2 linked regions of the Phaeacidiphilus oryzae TH49 genome follow. The protein of the gene in region 1 interacts with the protein of each later gene in a pairwise test. Links are inferred from orthologs where the notes say so. Each region holds a gene or a part of one and is shown in the gene's direction. Other genes may lie near its edges.

What was found.
Region 2: the proteins of rpe (region 1) and eno interact in binary tests that used the Escherichia coli proteins (3 or more experiments, as listed by UniProt). The link is inferred for Phaeacidiphilus oryzae TH49 from one-to-one orthologs.

Annotation. Positions count from the first base shown.
Region 1 is NZ_JQMQ01000005.1:889,588-897,195, reverse strand. What follows is about bases 3,225-6,089. They hold rpe (ribulose-phosphate 3-epimerase), read left to right. Parts: upstream 3,225-4,244; coding sequence 4,245-4,934; downstream 4,935-6,089. Other genes in these bases: BS73_RS08355 (GuaB1 family IMP dehydrogenase-related protein), read left to right, coding at 5,153-6,089; BS73_RS08365 (RsmB/NOP family class I SAM-dependent RNA methyltransferase), read left to right, coding at 3,225-4,216. In the rest of the region: BS73_RS08385 (primosomal protein N'), read left to right, coding at 1-275; BS73_RS39325 (hypothetical protein), read right to left, coding at 349-957; def (peptide deformylase), read left to right, coding at 1,137-1,682; fmt (methionyl-tRNA formyltransferase), read left to right, coding at 1,737-2,711; more of BS73_RS08365, read left to right, coding at 2,708-3,224; more of BS73_RS08355, read left to right, coding at 6,090-6,592; BS73_RS08350 (DUF5995 family protein), read right to left, coding at 6,745-7,410; BS73_RS08345 ((2Fe-2S)-binding protein), read right to left, coding at 7,461-7,608. UniProt on the Escherichia coli protein: Catalyzes the reversible epimerization of D-ribulose 5-phosphate to D-xylulose 5-phosphate.
Region 2 is NZ_JQMQ01000005.1:2,979,574-2,987,128, reverse strand. Bases 2,115-4,926 are described here. They hold eno (phosphopyruvate hydratase), read left to right. Parts: upstream 2,115-2,786; coding sequence 2,787-4,067; downstream 4,068-4,926. Other genes in these bases: BS73_RS17030 (DUF501 domain-containing protein), read left to right, coding at 4,823-4,926; BS73_RS17035 (FtsB family cell division protein), read left to right, coding at 4,337-4,801; BS73_RS40720 (transglycosylase family protein), read left to right, coding at 2,115-2,618. Also shown: BS73_RS17050 (cytochrome P450 family protein), read left to right, coding at 213-1,463; more of BS73_RS40720, read left to right, coding at 1,842-2,114; more of BS73_RS17030, read left to right, coding at 4,927-5,356; BS73_RS17025 (Ppx/GppA phosphatase family protein), read left to right, coding at 5,353-6,303; BS73_RS17020 (NAD(P)/FAD-dependent oxidoreductase), read left to right, coding at 6,734-7,555. UniProt on the Escherichia coli protein: Catalyzes the reversible conversion of 2-phosphoglycerate (2-PG) into phosphoenolpyruvate (PEP). It is essential for the degradation of carbohydrates via glycolysis.

The DNA of each region.
Region 1 (7,608 bases):
TGACGGGCCGGCGGGAGGCGGTGGCGGAGCTGCTGGGGCTGGTGCGGCTGCCGGAGGGGGCGGACGTGCTGGGCCCGGTGCCGGTGGAGGAGGCGCGGGAGGGGGCCGACGGCGCCGGGGAGGCCGAGGAGCGGGTGCTGATCCGGGTCTCGCCGGGGCGGGGGGCTGCGCTGGCCGCGGCGTTGAAGGCCGCGCGGGCGGGGGTGCTGGCCCGCGGGGCGGGCGAGAAGCGGGGCGCGGTGCGGATCCGGGTCGATCCGCCGGACATCGGCTGACCTCGCTCTCTTCTGCCCCCGGGGCTGCCGCCCCGGACTCCGCTGAGCGGCCCCGCGAAGTCGCGCAGCGACTTCAGGGGCGCGGGGAACTGCGCGCCCAGCCGCGAACGGTGCCGCAGTCGGCAGCGGACAGTTCGGGTTGCAACCCGGGTGCCGTTGCCGCGTGCGGCGCCGTAGTCGGCTGGGCGCGCAGTTCCCCGCGCCCCTTGACTTGCGACTTCGTCGCTTCGTTCGGGGCGTGCCCCCTACTGGTGGTCCCGGGCGGCCGGGATCGCCCGGGGGAGGGGCTGGTCGGGGATCGGCTCCGCGGGGGCGCGGGCGCGGGCGCCGGCGCGGGGCGGCGGACGCCGTAGCGGCGGTGGACCGCCTGCTTGGTGACGCCGAGGGCGGAGCCGACCGCGTCCCAGGAGAAGCCCAGCGAGCGGTCGAACTCCACGGCCGCCGCGACCAGGCCCTCCACGCTGTCCCGCAGCTCCTGGGCGAGGCGGACGGTCGGCGCCGGCGCCCGCCCGTACACCACGAATCCGGCGGAGGTGGTGGGGCGCCGGGGCCGGTACACGTTCCCGAGCTGGGCGGTGAGGGTGCGGAGCGCGTCCACCTGGCGGCGTACCCGCTCGATGTCCCGCACCAGCATGTGGAGACTCGCCCGGGCCCGGGCGTCATGGGTGGCGTGGTCGGCCATCATCGTTCGTGCCTCTCAACCCGCTCGTCCGTCAATTCTCTGTGACCAACGGGTGACACTGCCCGGGGGTAACGCCGGGGGCGTGCGAGCGGGCGCGTACGGCGCGGGGGTCGGTGGTTGCGCGCCGACCTCTAGACTTGGGTCGTTCCCCTACCCGCGTGATGTTCAGGAGGCCCCCGGTGGCGGTCAAGCCGATTCGGCTCTTCGGCGATCCGGTGCTGCGGATGACGGCCCAGCCGGTGGTCACCTTCGACAAGGAGCTGCGCACCCTGGTCAAGGACCTGACCGAGACCATGGTGGACGCCCCGGGCGCGGGCCTGGCGGCCCCCCAACTCGGGGTGTCGCTGCGGGTGTTCACCTACCACGTGGAGGGCGAGACCGGTCATCTGATCAACCCGGTGCTCGACCTCACCGAGGAGGAGCAGGACGGCCCCGAGGGCTGCCTCTCCCTCCCCGGGCTGCAGTACGACTGCAAGCGCGCCTACGGCGTGGTCGCCAAGGGGTTCAACCAGTACGGCGACCCGGTCACGATCGAGGGAACCCAGCGGCTCGCGCGCTGCATCCAGCACGAGACCGACCATCTGGACGGCATCATCTTCATCGACCGGCTCGACCGCGAGCAGCGCAAGGCCGCGCTGCGCGCGATCCGCGAGGCGGAGTGGGCCGGGGAGCAGGCGCCGACGGTGAAGGTGTCGCCGCACAGCACCTTCGGCCGCGCGCTCTGACCGGCGCCGGTACCGAGACCCAGCAGAGAGAACCGAGAGGCAGCCGCACTCGTTATGAGGCTCGTTTTCGCCGGCACCCCCGAGGTGGCCGTCCCCGCCCTGGAGGCGCTGATCGCCTCCGACCGGCACGAGGTGGCGGCCGTCGTCACCAGGCCCGACGCCCCCGCCGGGCGCGGCCGGCGGCTGGTCGCGAGCCCGGTCGCGCAGCGGGCCGAGGAGGCCGGCATCGAGGTGCTCAAGCCCAGGCGCCCGCGCGACCCGGAGTTCCTGGAGCGGCTGGCGCGGATCGCCCCCGACTGCTGCCCGGTGGTGGCCTACGGCGCGCTGCTGCCGCGGGTCGCGCTGGACGTCCCCCGGCACGGCTGGGTGAACCTCCACTTCTCGCTGCTGCCGGCCTGGCGCGGGGCGGCGCCGGTGCAGCACTCGCTGATGGCCGGGGACGCGGTCACCGGCGCCTCCACCTTCCAGATCGAGGAGGGCCTCGACTCCGGCCCGGTGTACGGGGTGGTGACCGAGGAGATCCGGGCGACGGACACCAGCGGGGACCTGCTGGGCCGGCTCGCGCAGTCGGGGGCGGGGCTGCTGGCGGCGACGATGGACGGGATCGAGGACGGCTCGCTGGTGCCGGTCGCGCAGCCCGCGGAGGGCGTCTCGCTGGCCCCGAAGATCAACGTCGAGGACGCCCGGGTGGACTGGACGGCTCCGGCGCTGCGGGTGGACCGCGTGGTGCGCGGCTGCACCCCGGCGCCCGGTGCCTGGACGGTGCTGCGCGGCGAGCGGGTCAAGCTGGGCCCGGTCCGGCCCACGCCGGAGCGCGCGGAGCTGGCGCCCGGCGAGATCGCGGTGCAGAAGAACACCGTGCGGGTCGGCACCGGCAGCCACGAGGTGGTGCTCGGCGAGGTGCAGGCGCAGGGCAAGAAGCGGATGTCCGCCGGAGACTGGGCGCGCGGGCACCGGATCGAGGCCGGGGAGCGCTTCGAGCCGGCGGACCCGGCGGCCCTCCCGGCGAGCGGTGAGGGTGTCAAGTGAGCAGCCCCGCAAGGCCGGTGAGGAAGCGTCCGGCGCGGCCGTACCGGCGGCCGAAGAAGGATCCGGCGCGGATGGTCGCCTTCGAGGCGCTGCGCGCCGTCGACGAGCGGGACGCGTACGCCAACCTGGTGCTGCCCGCGCTGCTGCGCGACGCCGAGCGGGACCATCCGGACTTCGACCGACGGGACGCGGCCTTCGCCACCGAGCTGGTCTACGGCTCGCTGCGGATGCAGGGCAGCTACGACGCGGTGCTCGCGGCCTGCGTCGACCGGCCGCTGCGCGAGGTCGACCCGCCGGTGCTCGACGTGCTGACGCTGGGCGCCCACCAGATCCTGGCGACCCGGATCCCCCCGCACGCGGCGGTCTCGGCGACCGTGGAGCTGGCCCGGGTGGTGCTCGGGGACGGCCGGGCCAAGTTCGTCAACGCCGTGCTGCGCAAGGTCACCGCGCACGACCTGGACGAGTGGCTGGAGCGGGTCGCGCCGCCGTACGAGGAGGACGCGGAAGACCATCTGGCCGTCCGGTACTCGCATCCGCGCTGGGTCGTGGGCGCGCTCTGGGACTCGCTGGGGGTCTGGCAGCCGGAGGAGTCCGGCCGGCGGGGCATCGAGGCGCTGCTGGCCGCGGACAACGCCCGTCCTGAGGTGACGCTGGTGGCGAGGCCGGGGCGGTCCACCACCGAGGAGCTGCGGGAGGCGCTGCCGGAGGACGCCACGGCGGACGGCCGCTGGTCGCCGTACGCGCTGCGGCTGGCGGAGGGCGGCGACCCGGGCGAGCTTGAGGCGGTCCGGGAGAACCGGGCCGGGGTGCAGGACGAGGGCAGCCAGCTGGTGGCGGCCGCGCTGGCGGCGGCCCCGCTGGGGCTGCCGCTCGAACCGCCGCTGGAGGGCGTGCCGGCCGGGACCGAGCGCTGGCTGGACGCCTGCGCGGGGCCGGGCGGCAAGGCCGCCCTGCTGGGGGCGCTGGCCGCGCGGCAGGGGGCGGCGCTGGTCGCCTCGGAGCGGCAGCCGCACCGGGCCCGGCTGGTCGCGCGGGCGCTGGACGGCAACCCGGGGCCGTACCAGGTGATCGTGGCGGACGGGACGCGGCCGGCCTGGCAGCCGGACTTCTTCGACCGGGTGCTGGTCGATGTGCCGTGCACAGGGCTCGGCGCGCTGCGGCGCCGGCCGGAGGCGCGGTGGCGGCGGCGGGCCGAGGACCTCCCGGGGTTCGGTCCGGTGCAGCGCGGGCTGCTGCGCGGTGCGCTGCGGTCGGTGCGGGTGGGCGGCCTCGTCGCGTACGCGACCTGCTCGCCGCATCTGGCCGAGACCAGGGCCGTGGTCCAGGACGTGCTGAAGGAGCTGGAACGGGACGGCGGCGGGGAGCGGGCCGTGGAGTGGGTGGACGCCCGGCCGCTGCTGCCGGAGGGGATGCCGGGGCTGGGCGACGGACCCGACGTGCAGCTCTGGCCGCACCTCCACGGGACCGACGCGATGTACCTGGCGCTGCTGCTGCGCACCCGCTGACGACACGGACGACTGGAAGACTGGATCCATGAGCACCGCACAGATCAACCCGAGCATCCTCTCCGCGGACTTCGCCCGGCTGGCCGACGAGGCGGCGGCGGTGCGGGGGGCCGACTGGCTGCACGTCGACGTCATGGACAACCACTTCGTGCCGAACCTGACGCTCGGGCTGCCGGTGGTGGAGTCCCTGCTGAAGGCGACGGAGACGCCGATCGACTGCCATCTGATGATCGAGGAGCCGGACCGCTGGGCGCCGCAGTACGCCGAGGCGGGCGCCGGCTCGGTGACCTTCCATGCGGAGGCGGCGGCGGCGCCGGTGCGGCTGGCGCGGGAGCTGCGGGCGCAGGGCGCGCGGGCGTCGATGGCGCTGAAGCCGGCCACGCCGATCGAGCCGTACGAGGACCTGCTGCCCGAGCTGGACATGCTGCTGGTGATGACGGTGGAGCCGGGGTTCGGGGGGCAGTCCTTCCTGGACATCATGCTGCCCAAGATCCGGCGGACCCGGGAGCTGATCGCCAAGCACGGGCTGGAGCTGTGGCTGCAGGTGGACGGCGGGGTCTCGGCCTCGACGATCGAGCGCTGCGCGGAGGCGGGGGCGGACGTCTTCGTCGCGGGGTCGGCGGTGTACGGCGCGGACGACCCGGCCGCGGCGGTGCGGGCGCTGCGCGAGCAGGCGCAGGGCGTGGTGGACGCCTCGTCCTGGGGCTGCGCCCACTAGCTCTCCGCCCGGCGGCGGACGGCGGCCGCGGCCCTGGCTGGACGATCGTCCAAGCCGGCCGCCGCGATCCGCCGCCCGGGTTGGCGGTAGCTGCAACAATGCCGGGCGAACTGGTTTTCACCAGGTGTTTCGGCGAGAATCGTCGGTTGGGTGCGGGCGCCCGGCAGACCGGAAGCGTCCGGCATCCGACGCACCGTCATCCAGCAGAGAGCCCGTCCATGCGCTTCCTGAACGACCTTCAGCCGGCTTACGACCTGACCTACGACGACGTGTTCATGGTCCCCAGCCGGTCGGCCGTGGGTTCCCGCCAGGCGGTGGACCTGTCCACCACCGACGGCACCGGGACCACAATTCCGCTCGTGGTCGCCAACATGACCGCGATCGCCGGGCGCCGGATGGCCGAGACGGTCGCCCGCCGCGGCGGCATCGTGGCCATCCCGCAGGACATCCCGATCGAGGTCGTGGCCGAGGTCATCGCCTGGGTGAAGGCCCGCCACCTGGTCCACGACACCGCCATCACGCTGGCCCCCACCGCCACCGTCGCGGAGGCGCTCTCCCTGCTGCCCAAGCGCGCCCACGGCGCCGTGGTCGTGATCGACGAGGTCGGCCGGCCGGTCGGGGTGGTCACCGACTCCGACTGCCAGGGCGTGGACCGGTTCACCAACCTCTCCGAGGTGATGTCCCGCGACCTGCTGCTGCTGGAGGAGAGCATCGACCCGCGGGACGCCTTCGACCGGCTGACCGAGGCGCATCGCCGGCTGGCGCCGGTGGTGGACGGGGACGGCCGGCTGGTCGGCATCCTGACCCGGAAGGCCGCCCTGCGCGCCACCCTCTACACCCCGGCCGTGGACGACGCCGGGCGGCTGCGGATCGCCGCCACCGTGGGCATCAACGGCGACGTGGCCGGCCGGGCCAAGGCGCTGGTCGAGGCGGGCGCGGACGTGCTGGTGGTGGACACCGCGCACGGCCACCAGGAGTCGATGATCAGCGCGCTGAAGGCGGTCCGGGCGCTGGACCCCGGGGTGCCGGTGGTGGCCGGCAACGTGGTCTCCGCGGCCGGTGTGCGCGACCTGGTGGAGGCCGGGGCGGACATCATCAAGGTCGGCGTCGGCCCGGGCGCGATGTGCACCACCCGGATGATGACCGGCGTCGGCCGGCCCCAGTTCTCCGCGGTGCTGGAGTGCTCCGCCGAGGCGCGGCGGCTCGGCCGCCACGTGTGGGCGGACGGCGGCGTCCGGCACCCCCGGGACGTCGCGATGGCGCTGGCCGCGGGCGCGTCCAACGTGATGATCGGCTCCTGGTTCGCGGGGACCTACGAGTCCCCGGGCGACCTGCAGTCCGCGGCCGACGGCCGGCTCTACAAGGAGAGCTTCGGGATGGCCTCCGCGCGGGCGGTCCGCAACCGCACCTCCGAGGAGTCGGCGTACGACCGGGCCCGGAAGGCGCTGTTCGAGGAGGGGATCTCGACCTCGCGGATGTTCCTGGACCCGGAGCGGCCGGGCGTCGAGGACCTGATCGACTCGATCGTCTCGGGTGTCCGCAGCAGCTGCACCTACGCCGGGGCGGCGAGCCTTGAGGAGTTCCACGAGAAGTCGATCGTCGGGATCCAGAGCGCGGCCGGCTACGCCGAGGGCAAGCCGCTGCACGCGAGCTGGTAGCCGAGCCGAGCCGCCTCCGAGCCGCTACCGAGCCGCCTACGGGGCGCCGTCCGGCCCGCCGCCGGCGGCTCTCCCGCCGTAGGCGGCCGGGCGCGCGGTTCCCCGCGCCCCTGATGTGCCCGGCCCTTCGGGCCGCACATCAGGGCGTCCCCTCAGCGCAGCGGCGTCAGCAGGCAGCGGCTGATCAGGCCGACGGAGTCGGAGAGGGCGTCCGCGGTGGCGGCGTAGGCCTCCGGGCGGGAGCGGAGCTCCCACAGGGCGTGCGCCGACGCCCACGCCGCGTCCCGCGCGCGGTCGATGGACCAGCAGCCCAGCAGGTGTAGCAGCGGCTCGTCCGGGTCGTCGCCGTGCCCGGCGGGCGCCAGCTCCTCGCGGGCCTTCTCCTCGACCTCGGCGAGGACGTCGTTGACCCGGTGGAAGTCGGCCGACATGTCGTGCAGCGCCCGCCCGGTGCGCGCGCAGGTGTCCAGCAGCGCCAGCGGCAGGTCGTGCTCGATGTGGGCGTTCATCCCGGCCAGCGCGAACTGGATCGGCCGGATCCCCGGGTGCCGGCGCAGCGCCAGCAGCGGGCGCCAGCAGGCCGGCGCCGGGCGGGCGTCCAGGGCGTCGAGGAAGCGGTCGGCGAAGAGCACGGCCAGCACTCCGGTGGCCTCCGGGTCCTGGAAGTACCGGGTGAGCCGCAGATGCCGGTCCACGGCCTGGGTGACGACCAGGTACATCCGCGCGAAGACGGCCACCCCGTCGCCGGGCGGCGGGGTGGCCGCGAGGGTGCGCAGTGCGCCGATGGCGGGCGCCAGGGGCGCGGTCACGGTGGCCATGGGACGAATCCTGACATGTCGTCACCCACCGTGCCATCACTCGCCGGTGGTCACTCGACGGCGGGTCGCTCCCCGTCCGCCGCGGCTCGGACGGCCTTGAGGATCCCCTGGTATCCGGTGCAGCGGCAGAGGTTGCCGGAGAGCGCCTCCCGGATCTCCTCGTCGGTGGGGTGGGGGTTCCGCTCCAGCAGGGCGGTG
Region 2 (7,555 bases), 2.1 Mb from region 1 along the record:
TGTCGCTCCGCCGCCGGGCCGCTCCGCACCGGGCCCGTCCGTGTCGCCGCGGTTGGCGCTGATCGTAGAGCGGCGGCCGAGCGGCGGACAGACCCTGACCACCTGCCGGAACGCCGCCGGATCGCCGCCCGCGTGGCGCCCGCCCGCCGCCCGCTTGCCGCCGGCACGCCGTCCGAATGCTGCCCATACGCCGGACCGGTTAACGTCGGTGCGTGCCCGAGAACCAGCCCGCGCCCGCCCTCTCCGACGGCCCCGCCCTCTTCGACTGGGAGTTCGCCGCCGACCCGTACCCGGCGTACGCCTGGCTGCGGGAGCACTCCCCGGTGCACCGCACCACCCTCCCCAGCGGGGTGGAGGCCTGGCTGGTCACCCGCTACGCCGACGCCCGCTCGGCGCTCGCCGACCCCCGGCTGAGCAAGAACCCGGCCCACCACGGCGAGGAGGGCGCCCACCGCAGCGGCCGGATCGGCATCCCCGGCGAGCGCAGCGCCGACCTGATGACCCACCTGCTGAACATCGACCCGCCGGACCACACCCGCCTGCGCCGCCTGGTCTCCAAGGCCTTCACCCCCCGCCGGGTGGCCGAATTCACGCCCCGAGTGCAGGAGTTGACGGATCGGCTGATCGACGGCTTCGCCGCCCGCGGCAGCGCCGAGCTGATCCACGAGTTCGCCTTCCCGCTGCCCATCTACGCCATCTGCGACCTCCTCGGCGTCCCGGCCGAGGACCAGGACGCGTTCCGGGACTGGGCGGCGATGATGATCCGCCACCCCGGCGCCCCGCGCGGCGGCGTCGGCCGCGCGGTCAAGCGGATGCGGGCGTACCTCTCCGAGCTGATCCACCGCAAGCGGGCGGACCTCGGCGACGACCTGATCTCCGGCCTGATCAGGGCCAGCGACCACGGCGAGCATCTGACCGAGAACGAGGCCGCGGCGATGTGCTTCGTGCTGCTCTTCGCCGGCTTCGAGACCACCATCAACCTGATCGGCAACGGGGCGCTGGCCCTCTTTCAGAACCCGGCGCAGCGCGAGCGGTTGCGGGCCGACCCGTCCCTGTGGGACACCGCGATCGAGGAGTTCATCCGCTACGACGGCCCGGTCGAGCTCGCCACCTGGCGGTTCGCCACCGAGCCGGTGGAGATCGGTGGAGAGCGGATCGGCCTCGGCGACCCGGTGCTCGTCGTCCTCGCCGCCGCCGACCGCGACCCGGCCCGCTTCGCCGAACCGGACGCGCTCGATCTGGCCCGCCGGGACAATCCGCATCTCGGCTTCGGGCACGGCATCCACTACTGCATCGGTGCCCCGCTCGCCCGTCTGGAGGGCCGGACGGCGCTGGCCACCCTGCTGGCGCGTCTACCCGATCTGGCGTTGGCTACCGAGACGTCGGGGCTTCGCAGGCGCGGCGGGCTGATCATGCGTGGCCTGCGCGAACTCCCGGTCGAGTTCACACCCGTCCACTCCTGAAGCACCACTTGCGAACTGACCGACGCTCAGAACCGCCCAAAGGTTGTACGCCTCGGGTGTGAGATTGTGCGACTTGAGGACATTCGTACGATCTGCATAGCCTGCACGACGTTCGCGTGTCTGCGAACCCCGAGCCCCGGGACGCCGAGTCCTGTCCACCGGAGCGAGGGTCGTCGACAGATCGAACGGACAGGAGTGGGGGACCCACGTACACCGCCGAAGCACCGGCAGCAGCGACCACGCCGCCGCGAGGGAGTCGCGGCAACTGCCCGGCGCACGGCTAGGGGTGAAGCCGCCTCAGCGGACCTGAGACGGCCGGGCTACCTCACGGCCCGAACCCGACAGCTCACCTCGCAGGCGTCGGAGAGGAAGCAGCCGATGCATCCCACCGCTGTCTTCGGCGGCACCGGCCGTCATCGCAAACCCCGCAGCTCCCACACCAGGCGGCTGGTCGCCACCGCCGGAGTGGCCGGCGCCGGAATCGCCATCCCGCTGATCGGAACCGCCGCCACCAGCACCGCCGACGCCGCCACCGTCTCCACCTGGGACCGTGTCGCCCAGTGCGAGAGCGGCGGCGACTGGTCCATCAACACCGGCAACGGGTTCTACGGCGGACTGCAGTTCACCCGGTCCACCTGGGCGGCCTACGGGGGCACCAAGTACGCCCCCACTGCCGACCGGGCCAGCAAGGGCCAGCAGATATCCGTGGCCGAGAAGGTGCTGTCCGCGCAGGGGCCGGGCGCCTGGCCGGTCTGCAGCCAGAAGGCCGGGCTCGCCGCCGGCGGCTCGCCGGCCCAGGTCGGCACCGGTTCAGGCGGCACCACGACCCGTCACAGCAGCGCCTCGCACACCCACACGGCCTCGTCCGACAGCGTCGCGGGCCACACCGCCCCGCGGACTGTCGAGCAGCCGGCGAGCAGCTCCACAGCCACCAGGAGCGGCTCGACACCCACCACGAGCAGCGCGAGCGGCGGCAGTGCCGTGCACACCGTCGGCCACGGTGACTACGTCGTGCGCAGCGGGGACACCCTGTCCCGCATCGCCGCGGCGGCGCACGTCTCCGGCGGCTGGCGGCACCTGTACCAGGAGAACCGGTCCACGGTCGGCTCGAACCCGGACCTGATCTACCCGGGCCAGCGCCTCCAGGTCGGCTGAGGGTCCACCGGCCCTGACCTACCCGTGGGTAGGCGGCCGCCGCGGCCCGGGACGGACCGAGGATGGACCGAACGCGGACCGAATAGGGTCCGATGTCCCGGATGGCCGCGGCGGCCGTTGCGGTTAGGCTCAGGTCGTAACGGCCCCGTACCCGTGAAGGAGAACAACGTGCCGTCCATCGACGTCGTCGTAGCCCGCGAGATCCTCGACTCGCGAGGCAACCCCACCGTCGAGGTCGAGGTCGGCCTCGATGACGGGAGCACGGGCCGCGCCGCGGTCCCGTCCGGCGCCTCCACCGGCGCCTTCGAGGCCCTCGAACTCCGTGACGGCGACAAGTCGCGCTACGGGGGCAAGGGTGTGGAGAAGGCCGTGCTGGCCGTCATCGAGCAGATCGGCCCGGAGCTGGTCGGCTACGACGCGACCGAGCAGCGGCTGATCGACCAGGCGATGCTCGACCTGGACGCCACCCCGGACAAGTCCTCGCTCGGCGCCAACGCCATCCTCGGCGTCTCGCTGGCCGTGGCCCACGCCGCCTCCGAGGCCTCCGACCTCCCGCTCTTCCGCTACGTCGGCGGCCCGAACGCCCATGTGCTGCCGGTCCCGATGATGAACATCCTGAACGGCGGCTCGCACGCCGACTCCAACGTGGACATCCAGGAGTTCATGATCGCCCCGATCGGCGCGGAGTCCTTCTCCGAGGCCGTCCGCTGGGGCGTCGAGGTCTACCACACCCTCAAGTCGGTCCTGAAGGAGCGCGGCCTGGCCACCGGTCTGGGCGACGAGGGCGGCTTCGCCCCCAACCTGGACTCCAACCGCGAGGCCCTCGACCTCATCCTGGAGGCCATCCGCAAGGCCGGCTACACCCCCGGCCAGGACGTCGCCCTCGCCCTGGACGTCGCCGCCTCCGAGTTCTACAAGGACGGCACGTACACCTTCGAGGGCAAGGAGCGCACCGCCGCCGAGATGTCGGCGTACTACGGCGAGCTGGTCGACGCCTACCCGCTGGTCTCCATCGAGGACCCGCTCTTCGAGGACGACTGGGACGGCTGGAAGACCATCACCGAGCAGCTCGGCGACAAGGTCCAGCTGGTCGGCGACGACCTGTTCGTCACCAACCCGGAGCGCCTGGCCAGGGGCATCAAGGACGGCGCGGCCAACGCCCTGCTGGTGAAGGTGAACCAGATCGGCTCGCTGACCGAGACGCTGGACGCGGTCGAGATGGCCCAGCGCAACGGCTTCCGCTGCATGATGTCGCACCGCTCGGGCGAGACCGAGGACACCACCATCGCGGACCTGGCCGTTGCCACCAACTGCGGCCAGATCAAGACCGGCGCGCCGGCCCGGTCCGAGCGGGTGGCGAAGTACAACCAGCTCCTCCGGATCGAGGAGATCCTGGACGACGCCGCGGAGTACGCGGGCCGCGGCGCCTTCCCCCGCTTCAAGGGCTGACGCCCTCGCCCCGAGCGCAGCCCCGAAGGGGCAAGTAAGGGGCGCGGGGAACTGCGCGCCCGGCTGACTACGGCGCCGCACCCGGCAACGGCCACTCGGTTGCAACCCGGACTCCGTTGCCGACCTGTGGACCGTAAGTGGCCGGCCGCGCAGTTCCCCGCGCCCCTGAAGTCGCTGCGCGACTTGGCGGGGCCGCTCAGCGGGTCGGGGAAAAGTCGTCCGCGAGCATCTACGCTGGCGGCCAACGGACAACCGACCCGGAGGGGAACTTGCTGCGTTTCAACGTCGCCCGCTCCGGGCGCCCCCGCCGGCCCAGGATGACCGGCCGCGCCGCCGTCCTCGGGCTGGTGCTCTGCGCGGTCGTCGCCGCCCTCGCCTACCCGACCCGCCAGTTCGTCGCCCAGCGCCAGCAGATCTCCCAGCAGCGCGCCGCCGCCGACCTGGCGAAGCGTCAACTGGAGGCCGAGCGCCGCCAGCTGGCCCGCTGGCAGGACCCGGCCTTCGTGGCCGCCCAGGCGCGCGAGCGGCTGCACTACGCCTTCCCCGGCGAGACCCCCTTCGTCGCGGTGGTCCCCGGCTCGTCCGGTTCCTCCGCCGGCGCGGGCTCCTCCGGGACCTCGTACCAGGCGGCCGCCCCCGGCCAGCCCTGGTACGCCAACCTGTGGGACTCGCTGGACGCCGCCGACGCCGCGCCGACCGCGAGCCCGACCGCCCCCGGCACCACCGCCCGCTGAACCCCCACACCCCCCGGAACGATGACCAGCGAAACCCCCACCGAGCGACCCACCGAGCAGGACGTCCGCGCGATCGAGGCCCAGCTGGGCCGCGTCCCGCGCGGCCTCCGCGCCGTCGCCCACCGCTGTCCCTGCGGCCTCCCCGACGTGGTCGAGACCGCCCCCCGACTCGAGGACGGCACCCCCTTCCCGACCCTCTACTACCTGACCTGCCCGCGCGCCGCGTCCCTCATCGGCACCCTGGAGGCCGACGGGATGATGAAGGAGATGACGGCCCGGCTCGGCGAGGACCAGGAGCTGGCCGCCGGCTACCGCGCCGCCCACGAGGACTACCTCCGGCGCCGGGACGCGATCGAGGTGCTGGAGGGGTTCCCCAGCGCCGGCGGGATGCCGGACCGGGTGAAGTGCCTCCACGTGCTGGTCGCCCACTCGCTGGCGGCCGGCGAGGGGGCCAACCCGCTCGGCGACGAGGCGCTGGCCGCGCTTCCGGAGTGGTGGCGCAAGGGCCCCTGCGTCTGTGCCGACGAGTCCCCCGAACCCGAGGAAGCCGAGTGACCTCAAAGCGCGTCGCCGCGATCGACTGCGGCACCAACTCGATCCGCCTGCTCGTCGCCGACGTCGACCCGGAGTCCGGGGCCCTGGCCGACCTGGACCGGCGGATGCGGATCGTCCGGCTCGGCCAGGGCGTGGACCGCACCGGCCGGCTCGCCCCCGAGGCGCTGGAGCGCACCTTCGCGGCCTGCCGCGAGTACGCCGAGGCGATCGCCTCGTACGGCGTCCCGCTCAGCCCGGAGCGGATCCGCTTCGTGGCCACCAGTGCCTCCCGGGACGCCGAGAACCGCGAGGACTTCGTCCGCGGGGTCCGCGAGATCCTCTCCGTGGAGCCCCAGGTGATCACCGGTGAGGAGGAGGCCCAGCTCTCCTTCACCGGCGCCACCGCCGAGCTGCACGGCCCCGGCGGGGCCGGCGTCCCCGAACTCCCGGGCCCGTACCTGGTGTTCGACCTCGGCGGCGGCTCCACCGAGTTCGTCCTCGGCACCGACGAGGTCCAGGCGGCCCGCTCGGTGGACATCGGCTGCGTCCGGTTGACCGAGCGGCACGGGACGGACTTCGCGGCCATCCGCGAGGACATCGCCAAGGCCCTGGACGAGGCCGCCGAGACGGTCCCGCTGGACGCCGCGACCACCCTGGTCGGCCTGGCCGGCACCGTCACCACGGTCGCCGGGATCGCCCTCGGACTGCCCGCGTACGACTCGGAGCGGATCCACCACGCCAGAATCCCGCTCCAGCAGGTCCGCGAGGTCACCGAGCGGCTGCTGCGCTCCACCCACGAGGAGCGCGCCGCCATCCCGGTGATCCACCCCGGCCGGGTAGACGTGATCACGGCCGGCTCCCTGGTGCTGCTCTCGATCATGGAGCGGACCGGCGCCGCGGAGCTGGTGGCGAGCGAGCACGACATCCTCGACGGCATCGCCTTCAGCGCCGCCCGGGCGGCTCGCTGACCGCTTCCGGCCGGGCCGCGGGGCCCCGGCCGGAACGGCGCGTCAGAAAGTTCGTGAATTTCTTCACATGAAGTTCCGCGCGTACGGACGCGTCCGGGGCCGGTTCGTCCCGGAATGCGGGACGAAGGCCGCCGGGCGGATCCGCCGTACCGATCGCAGGCGGAGCCCCGTGGACGCCGTCAGGTTCCTCGGCGGGAGTTCCCTCCGGGGCCCGGAACCCCGCGAGTGGCGGGATCGTTGCAGCTCACGAAGGCGGTGCCGGAGTGACCGCAGGGGAGGGGCGGAGGCTCCCCGATCCGCCCGCCCCGCTGATCGATTGATCGCTTCCCGGCGGGCGGTTTTGCGGGCCGCATAGTGTAGCACCAGGGTCCCCGGATCTTGTGACCGGGCCCACACGGGTGCCCCGCGGGCGTGCTGGATACTTTCGGATATGAGCACCACGGAGCGACCTCGCATTCTCATCGTCGGCGGTGGCTACGTCGGCTTGTACACCGCGCTGCGTCTTCTCAAGAAGATGCGCTACGGGGAGGCGACCGTCACCGTCGTCGACCCGCGGCCGTACATGACGTACCTGCCCTTCCTGCCCGAGGCGGTCGGCGGCAACGTCGCGCCTCGCAACCTCGTTGCGCCGCTGCGCCGGGTCCTGAAGAACCAGGCCGAGGTGCTGACGGGCTCGGTGACCTCGGTCGACCACGACCGCAAGACGGCCACCATCCAGCCCGCGGCGGGCGAGGCCTACGAACTGCCCTTCGAGCACCTGGTGGTGTCGACCGGCTCGATCTCCCGGACCTTCCCGATCCCGGGTCTGGCCGAGCACGGCATCGGCGTCAAGTCGGTGGAGGAGGCGATCAGCCTTCGCAACCACCTGATGGCGCAGCTGGACCGCGCCGAGTCGACCACCGACGAGAAGGTCCGCAAGCAGGCCCTCACCTTCGTCTTCATCGGCGGCGGCTTCGCCGGCGCGGAGACCCTGGCCGAGGCCGAGGACATGCTGCGGGACGCGGCCCAGTACTACCCGAGCGTGAAGCGCGAGGACATGCGCTTCATCCTGGTCGAGGCGGCCAACCGGATCCTCCCCGAGGTGGGCCCGGAGCTCGGCAAGTGGACCCAGCAGCGCCTCGAGGAGCGCGGCATAGAGGTCTACCTGGAGACCTCCATGGACTCCTGCGTCGACAAGCACGTGGTGCTGAAGAACGGCATCGAGGTGGACGCCTCCACCATCGTGTGGACCGCCGGCGTGCGCCCCAACCCG